Regions from separate parts of the Pedobacter lusitanus genome, predicted to be linked through region 3. Evidence: riboswitches for the same ligand, from Rfam matches in the RefSeq annotation. Region 3 holds a riboswitch; each other region holds the start of a gene.
The links. A riboswitch is a leader RNA that binds a small molecule or an ion and turns the genes downstream of it on or off. The one in region 3 is predicted to bind S-adenosylmethionine.
Positions count from the first base shown of each region.

Region 1 (6,045 bases), 1.0 Mb from region 3:
AAATGGTACTTACAAAGTAAAGCCTTTAAATCGCCATATATAATTGGTTTTGCAGCAGCAAGCTGTTTAGGATCTATCACAATATTTTTGGTCTGTATATAACGGACAAAATCTTTATAATCTGTATCACTTATACTGAAAGCGGCCAGGTTCTGCTCCAGATAAGCTGCATTATAGCGGTTAGCCAAAACATCAAATACGTAATCAAACATTACTTTTTTGGTTAAGAGCAGGCTATAAAATTTATTCATCCCTGTGGTATCCATTTTTACATAGATATCCGGTTCTATACCACCTCCTGCAAAAACTTTCTTACCTGAACCGGTTGTAAACGCAACATTTCTTCTTAAGCTATCTTTTGAGGCAACTGGTTTATCTGTAAGCTCACCATCGTTAAAACGATCATCTATTTCATTCTGATAAGCGATATATCCTTTTTTATAGGATTTCTGGATACTGCGTCCCAATGGAGTATAATATCTTGCAATAGTAAGATTCAGCGCTGAACCATCCCCGAAAGGAAATTGTTCCTGTACCAGCCCTTTTCCAAAAGAACGGCGTCCGATAATAACTCCCCTGTCCAGATCCTGAACCGCACCTGCCAGTATTTCACTTGCAGAAGCTGTATTCTCATTAATGAGCACAGCCAGTTTACCATTTTCAAACTCTCCGCCTCCGGTAGCGATATAGTCAGTTCGTGGTTCATGTTTACCCTCGGTATATACAATCAGTTTATTTTCAGGAAGAATCTGATTAGCAAGACCTGTAGCCGCAGTCAGGTACCCTCCCCCATTGTCCCGCAGGTCAAGCACAAGTTTTTTCATCCCTGCAGCTTTCAGGTTTTTTACTGATTCTATAAAATCTTTATCTGTATTTGCCCCGAATTCACTGATCCGGATATATCCTGCATCAGCATTGATCATGTAGGCAGCATCGATACTGCTTACGCTCACACGGCCCCGCTTAATTGTCAGTGAAACAGGATGCCCTGTACCTGAATGTAAAACGACCAGTTGTACCGGCGTACCCCTTTTCCCTTTAATTTTACCAATCATTTTATCTTTCGGGAGATGTTTACCACTCACAAACAGACTGTCAATCTTTAAAATTTTGTCACCCAGCTTCAGTCCGGCCTGTGCAGCCGGGCCATCTTTGATCACATTAGTCACCAGGAGTGTATCATTCAGAATATAATATTCGATTCCGATACCTTCAAAATTGCCTTCCAGCATATCGTTCTGGGCAGTGGCTTTAACAGGAGGCAAATAAACACTATGCGGATCAAGCTGATGTAATAAGCTGTCAATTTCCAGATGACTTAAAGTATCTGCATTGATTTCATCCACATAATTTCTATTGATCAGATTGATAATTTCATCAACCTTATTTGAATTTTTATCAGCAAACTGAACATTTCGCTGAAAGGTGAAACCCTGGTCCTTTAAAAACTTGTAGCCCAGAAACATACCACCTATTAATGTTACAGAATAAGTGATCGCTATAAGCAGGTTTTTACGGGTAGTTGGTTTCATGAAAAAGCAGTTGTACAAAGTTATGAAATTACCTTGTCAATTAAGTAATTAACCTCATTAGAATTGCAATTGTTTCATATTTAATTTTAATCCTCATTTGTTCATAAATTTTCCCGTCTGAAATGCACCTAATTGTATTCATATTTCCCCGTTAAAAAGAAATTGACGATTTTTATCAAAAAACAAAATGATATGATACGCATCACTGAACAAGAATCAAAGTACAATCATATTGACCAGATGGAAGTGCTTGATATTCTGAGAAGTATAAACAACGAAGATAAAACGGTTCCGCTTGCAGTTGAAAAATCCATCCCTCAGATTGAAAAACTGGCAACGGCCGTTGCTGAACGCATGAAAAACGGCGGCAGATTATTTTATATCGGTGCAGGTACAAGCGGCAGATTAGGTGTGGTTGATGCTTCGGAATGTCCGCCTACATTCGGCGTATCTTTTGATGAAGTTGTAGGGATCATTGCCGGTGGAGATAAAGCCATCAGAAGGGCGGTGGAAAATGCAGAAGATGACGACGTTCAGGCCTGGATAGATTTACAGGAATACCATATAAATGATAAAGACAGCCTGGTTGGTCTGGCAGCATCCGGCACCACCCCTTATGTAGTTGGCGGATTAAAAAAAGCAAAGGAAAACGGGGTACTTACAGGCTGTATCATCTGTAATGAAGGTGGTCCGGTAGCAGAGGCCAGTGATTTTCCGGTTGAAGTTGTTGTCGGACCAGAGTTTTTAACCGGATCTACCCGGATGAAATCAGGAACAGCCCAAAAACTGGTTCTCAATATGCTGAGTACGACAGTGATGATCAGACTGGGTAAAGTCAAAGGTAATAGAATGGTAGATATGCAGTTAACTAACCATAAACTGGTTGACCGGGGAACACAGATGGTTATGAACGAACTTCATATCGATTATAAAAAAGCAGAAGAGCTGCTTATTCGTTACGGAAGTGTAAGAAAGGCTGTTGAAGCCGCTACTAAATAAAAATATTATGCACGAAATAGAACCTTTTTACCGCTGGCGCGATGATTATATTGCTGCCGAGGATCCCAAATCACCCTTTTACAATACAGAATATTCAGAGTTTTATTTCGACAAACAGTTATATAACTTTCTTATTCACCCGCAATGGGATGATTTTGGCTCGAATACACTTTATATTAAAGTCCTGTTCGTCGATTATGATCATCACTATGCTATTATTGAGTTTATCGGGGAGTGGAATGATGCTATAGGAAACGATATTATGCTGTTAAAACGGGAGATACTGGAACTGATGATAGATGAGGGCATTAATAAATTTATACTGATCGGAGAAAACATCCTCAATTTCCATGCTTCAGAAGACAGTTATTACGAAGAATGGTTTCAGGATGTGGAAGATGGATGGATCACAGGTCTGAATTTTAATCCTCATGTGATAGAAGAATTCAGAAGCAGCAACATTGATTATTACATCAATTTCGGCGGGGAACTTGACGATTTGGCATGGAGAACAATCAAACCGCTTCAGATTTTCCATAAAGTTGAAGAAATTCTGACAAAAAGACTAGGGGCATAGCTTTTGCTGATACAAATAGATTCGTATATTTAATTAAATTTTAAAATAACATGGATAACAATAATAATAATTGGTCACAACAGTCAGTTTTTGTGGAAAACCAATCTGGAACTGTTGCAAAGAAATTCTTTGCCAACGTGTTTTTATGGATGTTCGTAGCACTGGGTATCTCTACATTTGCCGCAGTTTACATGGCTAACACACCTGAAATGTTCAGCTACCTGATTAACCAGGAAACTGGCAAAATGTCTATTATAGGTTATGCTGTAATGTTTGCACCGCTTGGGCTGGTACTTTTAATGAGTGCTGGATTAAGCAGATTATCATTTGGAGCACTGGTTGGGGTATTTATTCTTTATTCCCTGCTTACTGGTGTTAGTTTAAGTTTCATTTTACTGGCTTACACGACGACTTCGGTAGTAGCTTGTTTTGCAGCTGCAGCAGGAATATTTGGTCTGATGGCTATATTGGGTTATACAACCAACACTGATTTAAGTAAATTCGGGTCCATCCTGATGGTTGGTGTAATCGGTCTGGTTATTGCCAGCGTAGTGAATATGTTCCTGAAAAGTTCAGGCTTTGACTATATCATGAGCTTCTTTGGTGTGGCAATCTTTACTGCATTAACTGCTTATGATGTTCAGAAATTAAAACGTATCGGTGCCGGTATAGAAGAAAACGGTGGTACTATGGCTGTTGATGATACTAAGAAATTAGCAATCATGGGTGCTTTATCCCTATACCTTGACTTCCTGAATATCTTTATCTTCCTGCTGAGAATATTCGGCGGAAGAAAATAAACAGCATATTTTATTCAGAAAGGCTGACAGAATCATAACTGTCAGCCTTTTTTTTGAGCTTATTTTTCTTTTCAGCAATCTCATTCTTCAAATTCCTACTCCCTGCTTATACGACAGCCCCACAGAACATTGTTCCGGGCAGCTGATATATTTGCTTGACTTTTGCAATTTTATATGCTTTAAACTCTATTTTCTTGGAAATCATTTTTCTTTGTTGCATTTTTGTATCCGCTTATAAAGAAAGATGGAGGGATTAGACCCGACGAAGTCTTAGCAACCTGTGCTTACAAGGTGCTACATTCTACTCGAACAGTTTCGGCCGTTCCTGAAAGATAAGTTAATTCGATCCGATACCGGATTTCTGATTAGGCCATATTATATAAAATTTCCCGTATTAAACTATTAAAGAGCTTTATACGGACAAATGGCTACCCATCAACACAGAGAATGAGCATAAGAGAAGAGCTTGGAAAACGAATACTAATCATTGATGGTGCTATGGGCACCATGATCCAGCGCTATGTCCTGACGGAAGAGGATTTCAGAGGAGAGCGTTTTAAGGATCATCCATGTGATGTGAAAGGTAATAACGACCTGCTGAATATTACACGTCCGGATATTATCAAGGCTATACACACAGAATACCTCAAAGCAGGTACAGACATTATTGAGACCAACACTTTTAGTACGCAGCGGATCTCCCTTGCGGATTACAAGATGGAAGAGCTGGATTATGAGATGAGCTTTGAAGGGGCTAAAATTGCCAAAGAAGCAGTAAATGAGTTCATGGCAGCCAATCCTGACCGCAGCTGTTTTGTAGCAGGAGCCGTGGGACCTACCAACCGTACTTTATCCATTTCACCTGATGTAAATGACCCGGGATTCAGGGCTTTAACTTTTGACGAACTCGTTGACGCCTATTATGAACAGGTCAGAGGTCTGGTGGACGGAGGTTCTGACTTACTGTTAATTGAGACTATTTTTGATACGCTGAATGCTAAAGCAGCCATTTTTGCTATCAAAAGATATGAGGAAGTCATTGACCGGAAAATTGAAATCATGATTTCCGGAACGATTACCGATGCTTCGGGCAGAACTTTATCCGGACAAACGGTAGAGGCATTCCTGAATTCTATCATTCATGCCAACCCGCTAAGTATTGGCTTCAACTGTGCCCTTGGTGCAAAAGACATGAGACCTCACATTGAGGAACTGTCTTCCAAGGCACCCTGTTATGTATCTGCTTATCCAAATGCAGGATTACCAAACGAATTTGGAGCCTATGATGAAATGCCAAATGAAACAGCTTCAATGGTTGGAGATTTTATTCAGCATGGTTTTGTCAATATTGTGGGTGGTTGTTGTGGCACTACGCCAGAGCATATCGCAGCTATTGCTGCAAAAGCTAAAAACGTTACTCCCAGAGCAATCCCAGAAATACCACGTTATCTGCGCCTGAGCGGATTAGAACCCGTAACCATCACACCCGACAGCATGTTTGTCAACATTGGTGAAAGAACCAATATCACGGGCTCCCCGAAATTCTCCAAATTAATTTTAAGTGGTGATTATGAAGCCGCACTGACCGTTGCCAGACAACAGGTAGAGGGTGGTGCCCAGGTTATTGACGTGAACATGGACGAGGGGATGCTTGACTCTGAAGCAGCAATGACTAAATTCCTTAATCTGATTGCTTCAGAACCGGATATTTCCAAACTGCCAATCATGGTCGATTCTTCTAAATGGAGTGTCATTGAAAATGGTCTCAAATGTCTGCAGGGTAAAGGTATTGTGAACTCCATCTCGCTGAAAGAAGGAGAAGATAAATTCCGTGAAAGTGCACGTAAGATTATGAATTACGGTGCAGCTGTAGTGGTGATGGCTTTTGACGAAAATGGACAGGCTGATAATTTTGAACGCAGAAAAGAAATCTGTAAACGTTCTTATGATATATTAGTTGACGAAATTGGCTTCCCGGCCGAAGACATCATCTTTGATCCAAACATCTTAACAGTAGCGACCGGACTGGAAGAACATAATAATTATGCGGTTGACTTTATCAATGCAGCACGCTGGATCAAAGAAAATCTTCCATACGCGAAAGTAAGTGGCGGGGTATCCAATATATCTTTCTCTT
Region 1 covers NZ_CP157278.1:4,100,791-4,106,835, reverse strand. The annotation lists gene PL_RS17615 (S41 family peptidase) at 1-1,532, opposite strand, end outside; gene murQ (N-acetylmuramic acid 6-phosphate etherase) at 1,725-2,531, shown strand; gene PL_RS17605 (hypothetical protein) at 2,539-3,108, shown strand; gene PL_RS17600 (Bax inhibitor-1/YccA family protein) at 3,159-3,908, shown strand; SAM riboswitch class I at 4,138-4,247, shown strand; gene metH (methionine synthase) at 4,356-6,045, shown strand, end outside.
Region 1: another riboswitch for S-adenosylmethionine. It lies ahead of metH (methionine synthase); the one in region 3 lies ahead of PL_RS13080 (SusC/RagA family TonB-linked outer membrane protein).

Region 2 (6,045 bases), 2.3 Mb from region 3:
TCTGGGATGAGAACAGCAGGCATTGGTCCACAATAAAGGAGAATGGTATTTTGCAGCTGCACGTCTCTGAAGCAGAAATTCCTTTCGATCATTAAAAATAAAGACGGAAAGTGCACGATGGAGTAAACCCTGCTGATGTGCAGCCATCTTCTCCATAATACCTGTTTCATTATCCTGCCTGTCAACCAGCGACACATATTCTGTCATATTCTTTATTTCAGCAAGGCTGATTCAGCTTTAAATCCAGCATCTGAAGTTCCGGTGTCAAAGATAAAAATTAAAAAGAAGCAACAGCACGATTTTTTTGACATAAAAAAAGCTGCCTCTTTTAATCAGAGGCAGCCTGGATGGTGTTGGTTTGATGTAAAATCTATTTCATTGCTTTGGTGAAATTCAATATAATGTAAGCAGGATTTTTTCCATAATCCACAGGCGATTTTAGTACCAGATTATCTCCTGTTGCCTGAGAAAGAATCAGTCTGTAGCCTTCAGTTACATTCTTCGCTTTATCTCCCTCATATAATTTTTTGAATTGAAAAGTCTGGTCTGCAGTACTTACTGACCAAAAAATACTTTGTGTTCTGGTAGGACAATCTGCAGTTCCCGGAAGCAAATATGTTCCATTTCCACTATTTGTTAATTTCCATGTACTACCGATAAAACATTTGTAAGAAGCTTCATTAAAGAGAGATTTCACATTCATTGCTGGTACGCCATCAAAAGTGATGTCATTTAATACCCAGTTTCCAGACACATTTCCTCTTTTCATAGCACCCTTAGGTGTATTACAACTTTGTAAAACCATCAATGAACTACATAAAATGGCTGCTATAACTAATATTCTTTTCATATCTTGTATTTTCGAAAACAGCTTACATAAATCCTGCCAAAAATTACCCGAAAATTAAAATTCTATGCAGACCGAAACGATTGCCATACATGCCGGAAACCTAACCCACAGTACCACAGGGGACGTAACACCACCTATCAGCCTCTCCACTACATTTTTCAGAGATGAAAATGGTGGCTACCCTGGCGGACATATGTATAGTCGTGTCAGCAATCCCAATCGTTCTGCACTCGAAAAAGTTATGGCTGATCTGGAAAAAGGCACAGATGCCTGTGCATTTTCTTCTGGAAATACAGCCGGAATGACTGTTTTTCAGGCCTTACCTCCGGGTAGTCATATTATTGCACCTGATGATATGTACTGGGGTTTCAAAAAACAACTGCAGTCAATTTTTGAAGGTATTCTGACTATAGACTTTATTGACCTTACTCAACCTGACCTCATAGAGGAGCATATTAAAAGTAATACCGCAATGATATGGGTTGAAACACCTTCAAACCCACTGTTAAAAATTACAGATTTAACTGTTGTCTCTGCAATTGCTAAAAAACATAAGTTAACCCTGGCTTGTGACAGCACTTTTGCTTCACCTTGTTTCCAGAATCCTATTCTGCTGGGCGCAGATATAGTCATGCATTCTTCAACCAAATATATTGGCGGACATAGTGATGTACTGGGCGGTATTTTAGTCACAGCTGTTCAGGATGAATTATGGAGCAGAATCAGAAATATTCAGCAAATCGGAGGTGCTGTTCCCTCTCCTTTTGATTGTTTTCTTTTACTCAGAAGCATCAAAACATTACCATACAGAATGAAGGGGCATGCTGAAAACGCTATGGCACTCGCAAAGTATCTTTCTGTTCACCCAAAAATTGAAGCGGTATACTATCCCGGCCTGCCTTCGCATGCGCAACATGAGATTGCCACAAAACAGATGAGCGGTTTTGCCGGTATGCTATCTATTCTGGTTAAAGGAGATGCAAGAAAAGTAGTCAATCAGGTCAGATTATTTGCCCAGGCAACGAGCCTTGGCGGAGTTGAGAGCTTAATTGAACACCGCGCCTCTGTAGAAGGTCCTGACACCAAAACTCCACAGAATTTAATTCGGATATCCGTTGGACTGGAACATATTGATGACATTATTGCTGATATAGAGCAGGCTTTAGGCTAAAAAACGTCATTTAAAGCTCAAAGACAGCCTCCAATATTTAATTTAAGTCACTCACATACAGATTGTTGATTATTTTTCAGAATATTATTTTGGAAGTAATCACAATATCACTACATTTGTACCATATAGCGCAAGCTATTCAAGTCAACCCGGTAACTGGGTTTGATTTATAAAGAAGTGGCGAGAGACAGGCTCCGTGACCCACTGGCAACCCTCCCAAATGGAGAAGGTGCCAATTCCTGACCAGTCAGCATAGTGCTTTCTGGAAAGATAAATTAAGACAAAATGAAAACAAAATACCAACCATCGCAATCAGGCGAATCTGTTTTTTACACAATTGAGCATCTGCAGACTAATGCATGCATGTGTTGTTGCATCGGCTAAACAACAATCTTCCACGTAAAATTAATTTAGTTCAACCGGAAGGCCTCTTTTCAGAGGTATGCACTCCCTTATACGGATTTTGTACGCCATAAATCCCGTATCTGTCTGTAAACAATCCCTTTAATCAATTAAATCAAGCGCAATCATGTCAGCCAATTATAGATTCGAAACACTACAACTTCATGCAGGTCAGGAAATTGACCCGACTACCGGTTCAAGAGCTGTACCTATTTATCAAACTACTTCTTATGGATTCAAAAGTGCCGAACACGGGGCAAATCTTTTTGCTTTAAAAGAATTCGGTAATATTTATACCCGCTTAATGAACCCGACAACTGATGTTTTCGAAAAACGGGTAGCTGCACTGGAAGGTGGTGTTGCGGGACTGGCGGTTGCCTCCGGACAGGCAGCTCAGTTTATCGCTTTAAACAATATACTGGAAGCGGGTGACAACTTTGTTTCTTCTCCTCACCTTTACGGCGGTAGTTATAATCAGTTTAAAGTAGCCTTCAAGCGCCTGGGTATAGAAGTAAGATTTGCAGATAGTGATGATACACAGGATTTTGAAGCTAAAATTGATAAAAACACAAAAGCTATTTACCTGGAAAGTATCGGAAATCCATCATTCAGTATTCCTGATTTTGAAAAACTATCCTTAATTGCACAAAAATATGATCTGCCCCTGATCGTAGATAATACATTTGGTGCTGCCGGTTATTTATTCAAACCATTGGAGCATGGTGCACATATTGTTGTTCAGTCTGCGACTAAATGGATTGGAGGACATGGAACGAGTATAGGTGGAGTAATAATCGATGGTGGAAACTATAACTGGGGAAATGGTAAATTCAAACAGTTTACCTCCCCTTCTGAGGGTTATCATGGTTTGGTATTCAACGATGTATTTGGTATCGGAAGCGACTTTGGAAATATACAGTTTATCATCCGCGCCAGAGTAGAAGGTTTAAGGGATTTTGGTCCTGCCATCGCTCCTTTTAACTCCTTTCTTCTGATACAAGGCCTGGAAACTTTATCCTTACGTGTACAAAGACATGTGGATAATGCGCTGGCACTGGCCACATGGCTTGAAAATCATGAGGCTGTAAATAAGGTTTCTTATCCGGGACTGGAAAGCAGCCCTTATCATCAGCATGCAAAAAAGTATCTTAAAAACGGATTTGGCGCCGTGCTTTCTTTCGAATTGCACGGAGGTAAAGAACAGGCCATTCAATTTGTAAATGAACTTCAGTTGGTTAGTCATCTGGCTAACGTCGGCGATGCCAAAACATTAATTATACAGCCTTCTGCCACTACGCATCAACAATTGAGTGATGAAGAACAGGCAGCTGCAGGTATTACACCGCAATTATTAAGAGTATCTGTAGGGATTGAACATATCGACGATATCAAAGCCGACTTCGAGCAGGCATTTGAAAAATTGTCCTCCGGAAAATAGAGATAAGCTTAAAAAAGATAGAAAAAAAGAATAATGTCATCAACACATATATATAACCACGCAAAGCAATTTAAACTGGAGAACGGGAAGAAACTGCGTGGATTACAAATCAGCTATCAGACTTTTGGTAAGCTAAATGCGAATAAGGATAATGTAATCTGGGCTTGTCATGCCTTAACAGCAAATGCGGATGTATTAGACTGGTGGAAAGGTTTATTCGGAGAGAAGAACCTCTTCAATCCGGAAGAACATTTTATTATCTGCGCAAACGTTATCGGCTCTCATTATGGCGGCACAAATCCGCTAAGTATTAATCCGGTAACCGGAAATCCATATTATTTATCATTTCCTGAGTTCACTATCAGAGATCTGGTTCATGGACATCAGCTGCTTGCAGCACATCTGGAAATTAAAAAAATCAAAGTACTGATTGGTGGATCATTAGGTGGCCAGCAAGCTGCTGAGTGGGCTATAACAGATGGTAGTAAAATTGAAAACCTGATTCTGGTTGCTACAAATGCTTTTCATTCACCATGGGGGATTGCTTTCAATGAAAGTCAGCGTCTGGCGATTACTACCGATCGTACTTTTTACGCACAAAAACCTGATGGTGGTATCAAAGGACTGAAAGCAGCGAGAAGTATCGCTCTGCTTTCTTATCGTACTTACGAAGCTTATAATGCTACTCAACTGGAAAGCGTGAATGAGAAAACTGATGGATTCCGTGCTTCTTCTTATCAGAATTACCAGGGAGAGAAACTTTGCAAAAGATATAATGCCTATAGCTACTGGTATTTAAGCAAGGCAATGGACAGTCATAATGTAGGCCGGGGCAGAAAAAGTGTTGTTGACGCTTTAAACTCTATCAAATCCAATACACTGGTTATCGGTATTGAGAATGACTTTCTTTTTCCTTTAGTGGAACAGGAATTCCTTGGAAAACATATCCCTGATGCTGAATTCCATAGTATTAATTCAGCTTATGGTCATGATGGTTTCTTAATCGAAACAGATATACTTACTAATATAATAGGCAACTTTCTGAAGGAAAGTACAAACAAAAAAATTGTTAAACTGCATAAAACAGCATAAATGAGCAAGAAACTTAAAATTGGAATATTCGGTTTTGGAGTTGTGGGACAGGGACTGCACGACATCATCCGCGGACAGGATTTAAACCTGGAGATTATTAAAATAGCCATCAAGAATCCGGATAAGAAACGTAGTCTGGACGCTGGTCTTTTCACTACCAATCATGATGAAATACTGAACAATCCGGAGATCAATACGATCGTAGAATTAATAGATGATGCAGACGCAGCATTTGCAATTGCAAAAAAAGCTTTAATCAGCGGAAAGCATGTGGTTTCTGCCAATAAGAAAATGATTGCCAATCACCTGGAAGAGTTGGTGGAGCTGCAGGCTACTTATGGTACGTCTTTACTTTATGAAGGTGCTGTATGCGGGAGTATCCCGATCATCAGAAACCTGGAAGAATATTATGACAACGAATTACTGCATGGCATAAGTGGTATCTTCAATGGTTCATCTAACTATATTTTGTCAAAAATATTTAATGAGAATATTCCTTACGAAATTGCACTGAAACAGGCACAGGATCTCGGATTCGCAGAAACTGACCCGATTATGGATGTTGGTGGCTATGATCCCAAATTCAAACTGGCTATTGCAACCGCTCATGCCTATGGCTTGTTCATTGATCCTGATAAGATTTTAAACATCGGTATTCAGAATTTATCTGAACAGGATATTCAGTATGCAAGAGAAAAAAATTACAAGATTAAACTAGTACCTACTGCTCGTAAAATCAGCACCAAACAGGTAGTCACTTATGTATTGCCTAAATTTGTAAAGTCTGATGATTTCTTATTTAATGTAGAGAATGAATATAATGGGGTTACAGTTCAGGCTGCTTTTGCAGATAAGCAATTCTTTTTTGGAAAAGGTGCCGGTGGCCACCCTACGGGTGCCGCAGTATTATCGGATATCGCAGCTTTAAGATACGGTTACAGATATGAGTATAAAAAGTATCATCAGAAAAATGGCCTGATCCATACTGATAATGTAAATATTGAAATTTATCTGAGATATACTCATGAGTATACAGTTGAGAAATTAAAAATTGAGAATATAGTAGAAAGATTTTCAAGAAATGATTTCAAG
Region 2 covers NZ_CP157278.1:816,377-822,421, forward strand. The annotation lists gene idi (isopentenyl-diphosphate Delta-isomerase) at 1-207, opposite strand, end outside; gene PL_RS03685 (lipocalin family protein) at 371-850, opposite strand; gene PL_RS03690 (trans-sulfuration enzyme family protein) at 915-2,021, shown strand; SAM riboswitch class I at 2,186-2,298, shown strand; gene PL_RS03695 (O-acetylhomoserine aminocarboxypropyltransferase/cysteine synthase family protein) at 2,551-3,861, shown strand; gene PL_RS03700 (homoserine O-acetyltransferase family protein) at 3,895-4,953, shown strand; gene PL_RS03705 (homoserine dehydrogenase) at 4,954-6,045, shown strand, end outside.
Region 2: another riboswitch for S-adenosylmethionine. It lies ahead of PL_RS03695 (O-acetylhomoserine aminocarboxypropyltransferase/cysteine synthase family protein); the one in region 3 lies ahead of PL_RS13080 (SusC/RagA family TonB-linked outer membrane protein).

Region 3 (6,045 bases):
TAGCAATATGTTCTTCCTGCATGCTTGAAGTTCCGTCAAAAGATACACGGCCAACAACATCAAACCAGTCATTTACTTTATAAGTCAGACCAGTATTACCGAAGTAATGGTCTCTTGTATCACTTGCAACGTTTTGGTAACGGTTAAAGTAAGGGTTATCTGCATAGATCGGACCTTTACCAGTTTCATCACCCCAGTTCCAGCTGATGTTTTTACCGTTTCTTTCATAAGCAGTCTTCAGGTCTTTGATATCAGCAGCTACGTTCCACCACTGACGGAAACCCTGCATAGGATTTAGTCCGGTATATCCAGTACCATAACGGCCTAAACCGTCAACTTTAGAATAATTTGCAGAAGCATTAACCGTAAGATTTTTTACAATTTCGTAAGTAGCGCCAAAATTAAAAAGGTTTTTGGTGATCTTACTGTTAGGAAGAATTCCTTTCTCATCGTTACGGGTGTAACCAACTTTAAATGTGCCTTTCTCGCCACCACCGTCTATGCTCACACTCTGGTTAGAAGTAACAGCTGTCTGGAAGAATGTTGAAGGGTCATTTGCAGCTGCAACCCATGGGGTAGCTGTTTTGTATTTAGGAGAAAAAGGATCCAGTGATTCCCATTGATAAATCATCAGGTTCGGATCAAATTTAGGACCGTATGAAGCATCAGAACTAAACTGAGGAGTCATTACTTTACCTGTACCAAAAACATTTCTGTACCAGAAACCTGGCGTAGGAACAACATTACCATCTCCGTCAGTACCTGGAGAGTTATATCCCTGACCATATTCTTTCTGATATTTTGGAAAAGTAGATTTATCGATTTTTCCAAAAGTCACACCACTATTTACAGTGATGTTAGTTGCATTTTTACTGCCTTTCTTTGTAGTGATGATAACTACACCATTGGCAGCTCTTGATCCGTATAATGCTGTAGCAGCCGCACCTTTCAGTACAGTCATTGACGCTACGTCATCAGGGTTGATATCTGATGCTGCATTACCATAGTCATAACCAGCACGACCTGAATTCTGATCTGCTGTATTAGAACTTGCATTTGATACAGGAACACCATCAATTACGAATAATGCCTGGTTATTACCAGTAATAGATTTTGCACCACGGATAACAATATTCGTTGACCCACCCATGGCATTGCTACGTTTAATATCTAAACCTGCAACTTTACCACCTAATGAGTTTACAAGATTAATATCTCTTGTTCTGGTGATTTCCTCAGCTTTCAATTCCTGAGCAGCAAATGGCAGCTCATTCTTTTTACGGGCAATACCCATTGCGGTAACAACAACCTGCTCCAGCTGTTTTGAATCTTCAGCTAAAGATACGTTAACAACATTTGAAGCTGGAATAGTTACACTTTGTGTAACATAACCAATGTAAGAAACATCAATTGTGGTTGATTCTTTCGGAACGGCAATGGAAAACTGACCTTTGGTGGAGGTCATAGCTCCTTGTTTTGCTCCTTTAACACGGACTGTAACTCCTGGGAGTGGTAACCCATCTGACTTTGAGGTGATGGTCCCCGTTACGGTCTTATCTTGCGCATTTACTTGTATAGCAAACAGCAAAAAGACACAAAAAAATAGTAGTCTTTTTTTCATAAAAGTTTAGGTTTTAATAGTGATTCGTCCGAAAGATAAAATAATTTAGCAGTCAAAAAAAATAATTTTAAATTATTTTAACACAAAAGTTACATACTGACTACAAAAAAAACACCCCCATTATTTGCTAAAAATTATGTTTTTCATTAAAAAACATTGAAAATTATATGAAAAACGCAATAAAGTAAAAATCCATCACCAATAATCAGCTGCCATTTTAACCTTTTGTCCCTCAAAAGAGAAATACTCCCGATCTATAAGAATATTTACACACTTCAGACTAATCGTTCTCAGAATTATAAATCAGAAAGAAAAAACAGGACGTTTTTGTCTGATAAATCTCAGAAAACACAGGCAACAAAATAAATACTATAGATTTAGTAGTTTATTTATATATTTGCCCGTGATTTAGTTGTTCATTGATTTTTACTTATCCAGAAAGACAGAGGGAAAGGCCCGATGAAGTCTTAGCAACCTATACACCAGTTTTGTAAAAGGTGCTAACTCCTATCCACATTAAGCGGAAAAGATAAGTGACATATATACCATTATAAGACAATGGTTTAAGTCATCTGTTTCCTCAATCATTTCTGATATTAAGAATCTATAAAGGATACTGATTCATAAATAATGATTAATTAAACACAACAATTGTATAATTCGATGAAAACACCGCTTAACATTCTCTTCGGGAGCAATCCTGCTCCATTGCATCCTATATATGCAGCCTCATGGCTATATGCAGAAAATCTGCATTTGTTAATCCCATTCAAATAAGCACTGACAAAGTCAGTAACACAAACACACCCAATTATTAATCCGGAATATAATTCCGCTATTCAGTTAAATATGTATAAAACTTACAAATACTTATTTGGGATCATCCTATCCTTTATAATCATACAGACCGCTGCAGCTCAATCAGCTAAAATCTCTGGCGTAGTCACCGAGAAATCCAACGGACAACCTTTGCCAGGGGTAAGTATCCTTGTAAAGGGGACAAATATCGGTACACAGACAGATGGAAATGGTAAATTCAGCATCACTGCCAAACCGAATGATATACTAAAAATTGTATCCATAGGCTTTAATAGTCAGGAACTTAAAATAACCACAACAAATGCACTCACTGTACAACTGGAAGAATCATCCAATGCATTAAGCGAAATTGTTGTAACCGCACTGAATATTCCGAAAGAAAAGAAATCTTTAGGTTATTCGGTTCAGGAATTAAAGTCAAAGGATCTTTCTGAAGCAAAAGAGACTAATCTGCTCAATGCTTTATCCGGAAAGGTAGCCGGTGTACAGATAACAAACAGTCAGGGCGACATGGGGTCTTCCAGAATCATTATTCGTGGAGAGACTTCCATTTCAGGTAACAATCAACCCCTGTTTGTGATTGACGGAGTACCGGTAGATAATACACAAAATCTGGGCAATGGCGGATCACGTGATTTTGCCAATACAATATCAGACATCAATTCTGAAGATATTGAATCCATGAGTGTATTAAAAGGACCTAATGCTGCCGCACTTTATGGCTCAAGAGCCGCCGCAGGTGTAGTCTTAATTACAACAAAAAAAGGCAAAAACTCACAGGGTTTAGGCATCAGCGTGAATTCAAATGCAACATTTTCAACTTTACTAACTATACCATCTTATCAGAATTCATTTGGACAGGGTGCTAACGGCCAGTTCAGTTATGTAGATGGTAAAGGTGGTGGTGTTAATGATGGTGTAGATGAGAGCTGGGGTCCAAGACTGGACGGGCGTTTAATCCCGCAGTTTAATTCTAATGGTACTCCGGTGCCATTCATTGCACATCCAAACAATGTACGTGACTTCTTTAATACCGGACGCACCCTGAACAATGGAATCTCCATTTCAGGATCAGGAGAGAAATATAACTTACGTTTTTCTTATAACAACCTTGATCAGACTGGTGTTATTCCAAACTCATCACAATCAAAAAACTCTTTCCTTTTAAATGCTACTTATAAAATAACACCAAAACTGACTTTCAATGCATTAGCCAATTATGTAAACAGCAGTGCAGCAAACCTACCGGGTTCTGGTGGAAAAAGAGCCAGCAGTACGATGCTGCAATTCACCTGGTTTGGCCGTCAGGTTGATGTAGATAAATTAAAGACCTATCAGGATGCCAACGGGAATAATATTAACTGGAATAACAGCTATTACAGTAATCCATATTTTGTTGCTTACGAGAATACGGTAAGTCAGGTTCGTAACCGGCTGATTGGAAGCGCTGAATTAAACTATAAAATAATCGATGGTTTGTCAGCAAATTTCAGAACCGGGAATGACTACTATACTGACCGCAGAAAAATCAGGATTGCTTATGGAACCAATGGAACTCCATTCGGATCTTATGAAGAAGATGCCTATACTTTTAGCGAAAACAATACCGAAGGAAGACTGGATTTCAATAAAAAGCTGAATTCAGATTTTAATCTTGATCTTTTATTGGGAGGGAATATCCGTACCACCACTTTTGAAAACAATAACCAGAAAGCTCCTAAGCTGGCAGTTAATAACCTTTATACCTTAAGTAACTCCCGCGATCCGCTGATCTCTTCTAACGAATACAGCAAACAACGGGTATACAGTACATTCGGTTCTGCTCAGCTTGGTTTCAGAAATTATGCCTACTTAAATGTAACGGCAAGAAACGACTGGTCTTCTACCCTGCCTCCGCAAAACCGTTCATATTTCTATCCTTCAGTCAATGCGAGTTTAATTCTTACTGAAGCCTTCGACATTAAGAGTGATGTTCTAAACTTTGCAAAACTTCGTGGCGGATGGTCTAAAGTAGGTAAAGACGCCAGCCCTTACCAATTATTCAACAATTATCAGTTTACTGCGCCATTTGATAGTAATCCGCAGCAAAATCTCAATAAAGTAGATCTGAATCCCGAACTAAAGCCAGAAACTACCAAATCTACCGAAGCAGGTCTTGAACTGGGCTTTTTCAAAAACAGAGTACGTTTTGACTTCAGTTTATATAATACAAACAGTATCAACCAGATCTTAAGTCTGGACGTGAGTCCAACTACCGGATATCTTAAGAAACTTGTTAATGGTGGTACGATTAACAACAAAGGAATCGAGGCTCAACTAGGTATAACACCAATCAAAACAAAGGACTTTACCTGGGATATCAATGTTAATTATTCGATGAATCGCAGTAAGGTAAAAGACCTTTATCAGAAGGTACAAAGCTATGAACTCGGATCAGACGGATCTGTTCAGATTCTGGCAACTGTAGGACAGCCATATGGAACAATTTTCGGTACAGCTTATGAAAGAAATGCAGCCGGAGATATTATTATTGGCGCAGACGGAACACCACAGGCAAGTCCTACTAAAAAAATCCTTGGAAAGTATACACCAGACTGGCTGGGTGGTATTAACAATACATTTACTTATAAAAGGATCAGTTTAAGTGTATTGGTTGATGCACATATTGGTGGAAAAATTTACTCAGGAACCAACAGTACCGGAACTTACACAGGAGTATTAGCCTCTACCCTTCCGGGACGTGGTGCTGAAAACGGAGGGATAACTTATTATAAAAATGCCGCTGGCAAAGCAGTACAGATTAACCCTGGTACAGCTGCTCCCGGAGGTGCGTCCATTTATGATGACGGAATGATTTTCAAAGGCTTATTAGCAGATGGTACACCAAACAATACCATCATACCTGCAAGTCAGTATTACAAATCAATGAACAATATAGACGAAGCATCAGTTTACAGTGCTACTTATATTAAACTGAGAGAAATAAAACTGGGTTACACCTTACCTGCGCAATGGATCAAATCCATAGGTCTGCAAAGCGCAACAATTTCAGCAGTAGGCAGAAATCTGTTTATCCTGCATAAAAATGTACCTAATATTGATCCTGAATCTGCTTTTAATACAGGTAACGGACAAGGTCTTGAAGACCTCGGACTACCAACCGTACGTACTATTGGTTTCAATCTTAATTTCAAATTCTAATTTCCATGAAAACAAAATATATACCGCTGTTACTGTCAGGCTTACTGCTTATTACAGCTACCTCCTGCAAAAAAACACTGGACGAAACTAATGTTGATCCAAATAATTCAAAAACAGCACAACCAGAATTTCTGCTGACAGCAGCAATTAAAAACACGTCTGACACCTATTGGGGTACGACCAATAATATGAACTCGAGTTTACTCTTTGTACAGCACTGGGCTAAAATCCAATATACTGACCCGGACAGATATATCTTTAGCAATACATCCTTTCAGGATTTATGGACAACAGGATACCGGTTGGGAATAGTCAACCTGAATCAACTGATTAAACTGGCAGATGCCCAGGGAAACACGAACTATAAAGGCGTTGCCCTTGTACTCAGATCATGGATCTTCGCA
Region 3 covers NZ_CP157278.1:3,070,032-3,076,076, forward strand. The annotation lists gene PL_RS13075 (SusC/RagA family TonB-linked outer membrane protein) at 1-1,621, opposite strand, end outside; SAM riboswitch class I at 2,049-2,157, shown strand; gene PL_RS13080 (SusC/RagA family TonB-linked outer membrane protein) at 2,471-5,641, shown strand; gene PL_RS13085 (SusD/RagB family nutrient-binding outer membrane lipoprotein) at 5,647-6,045, shown strand, end outside.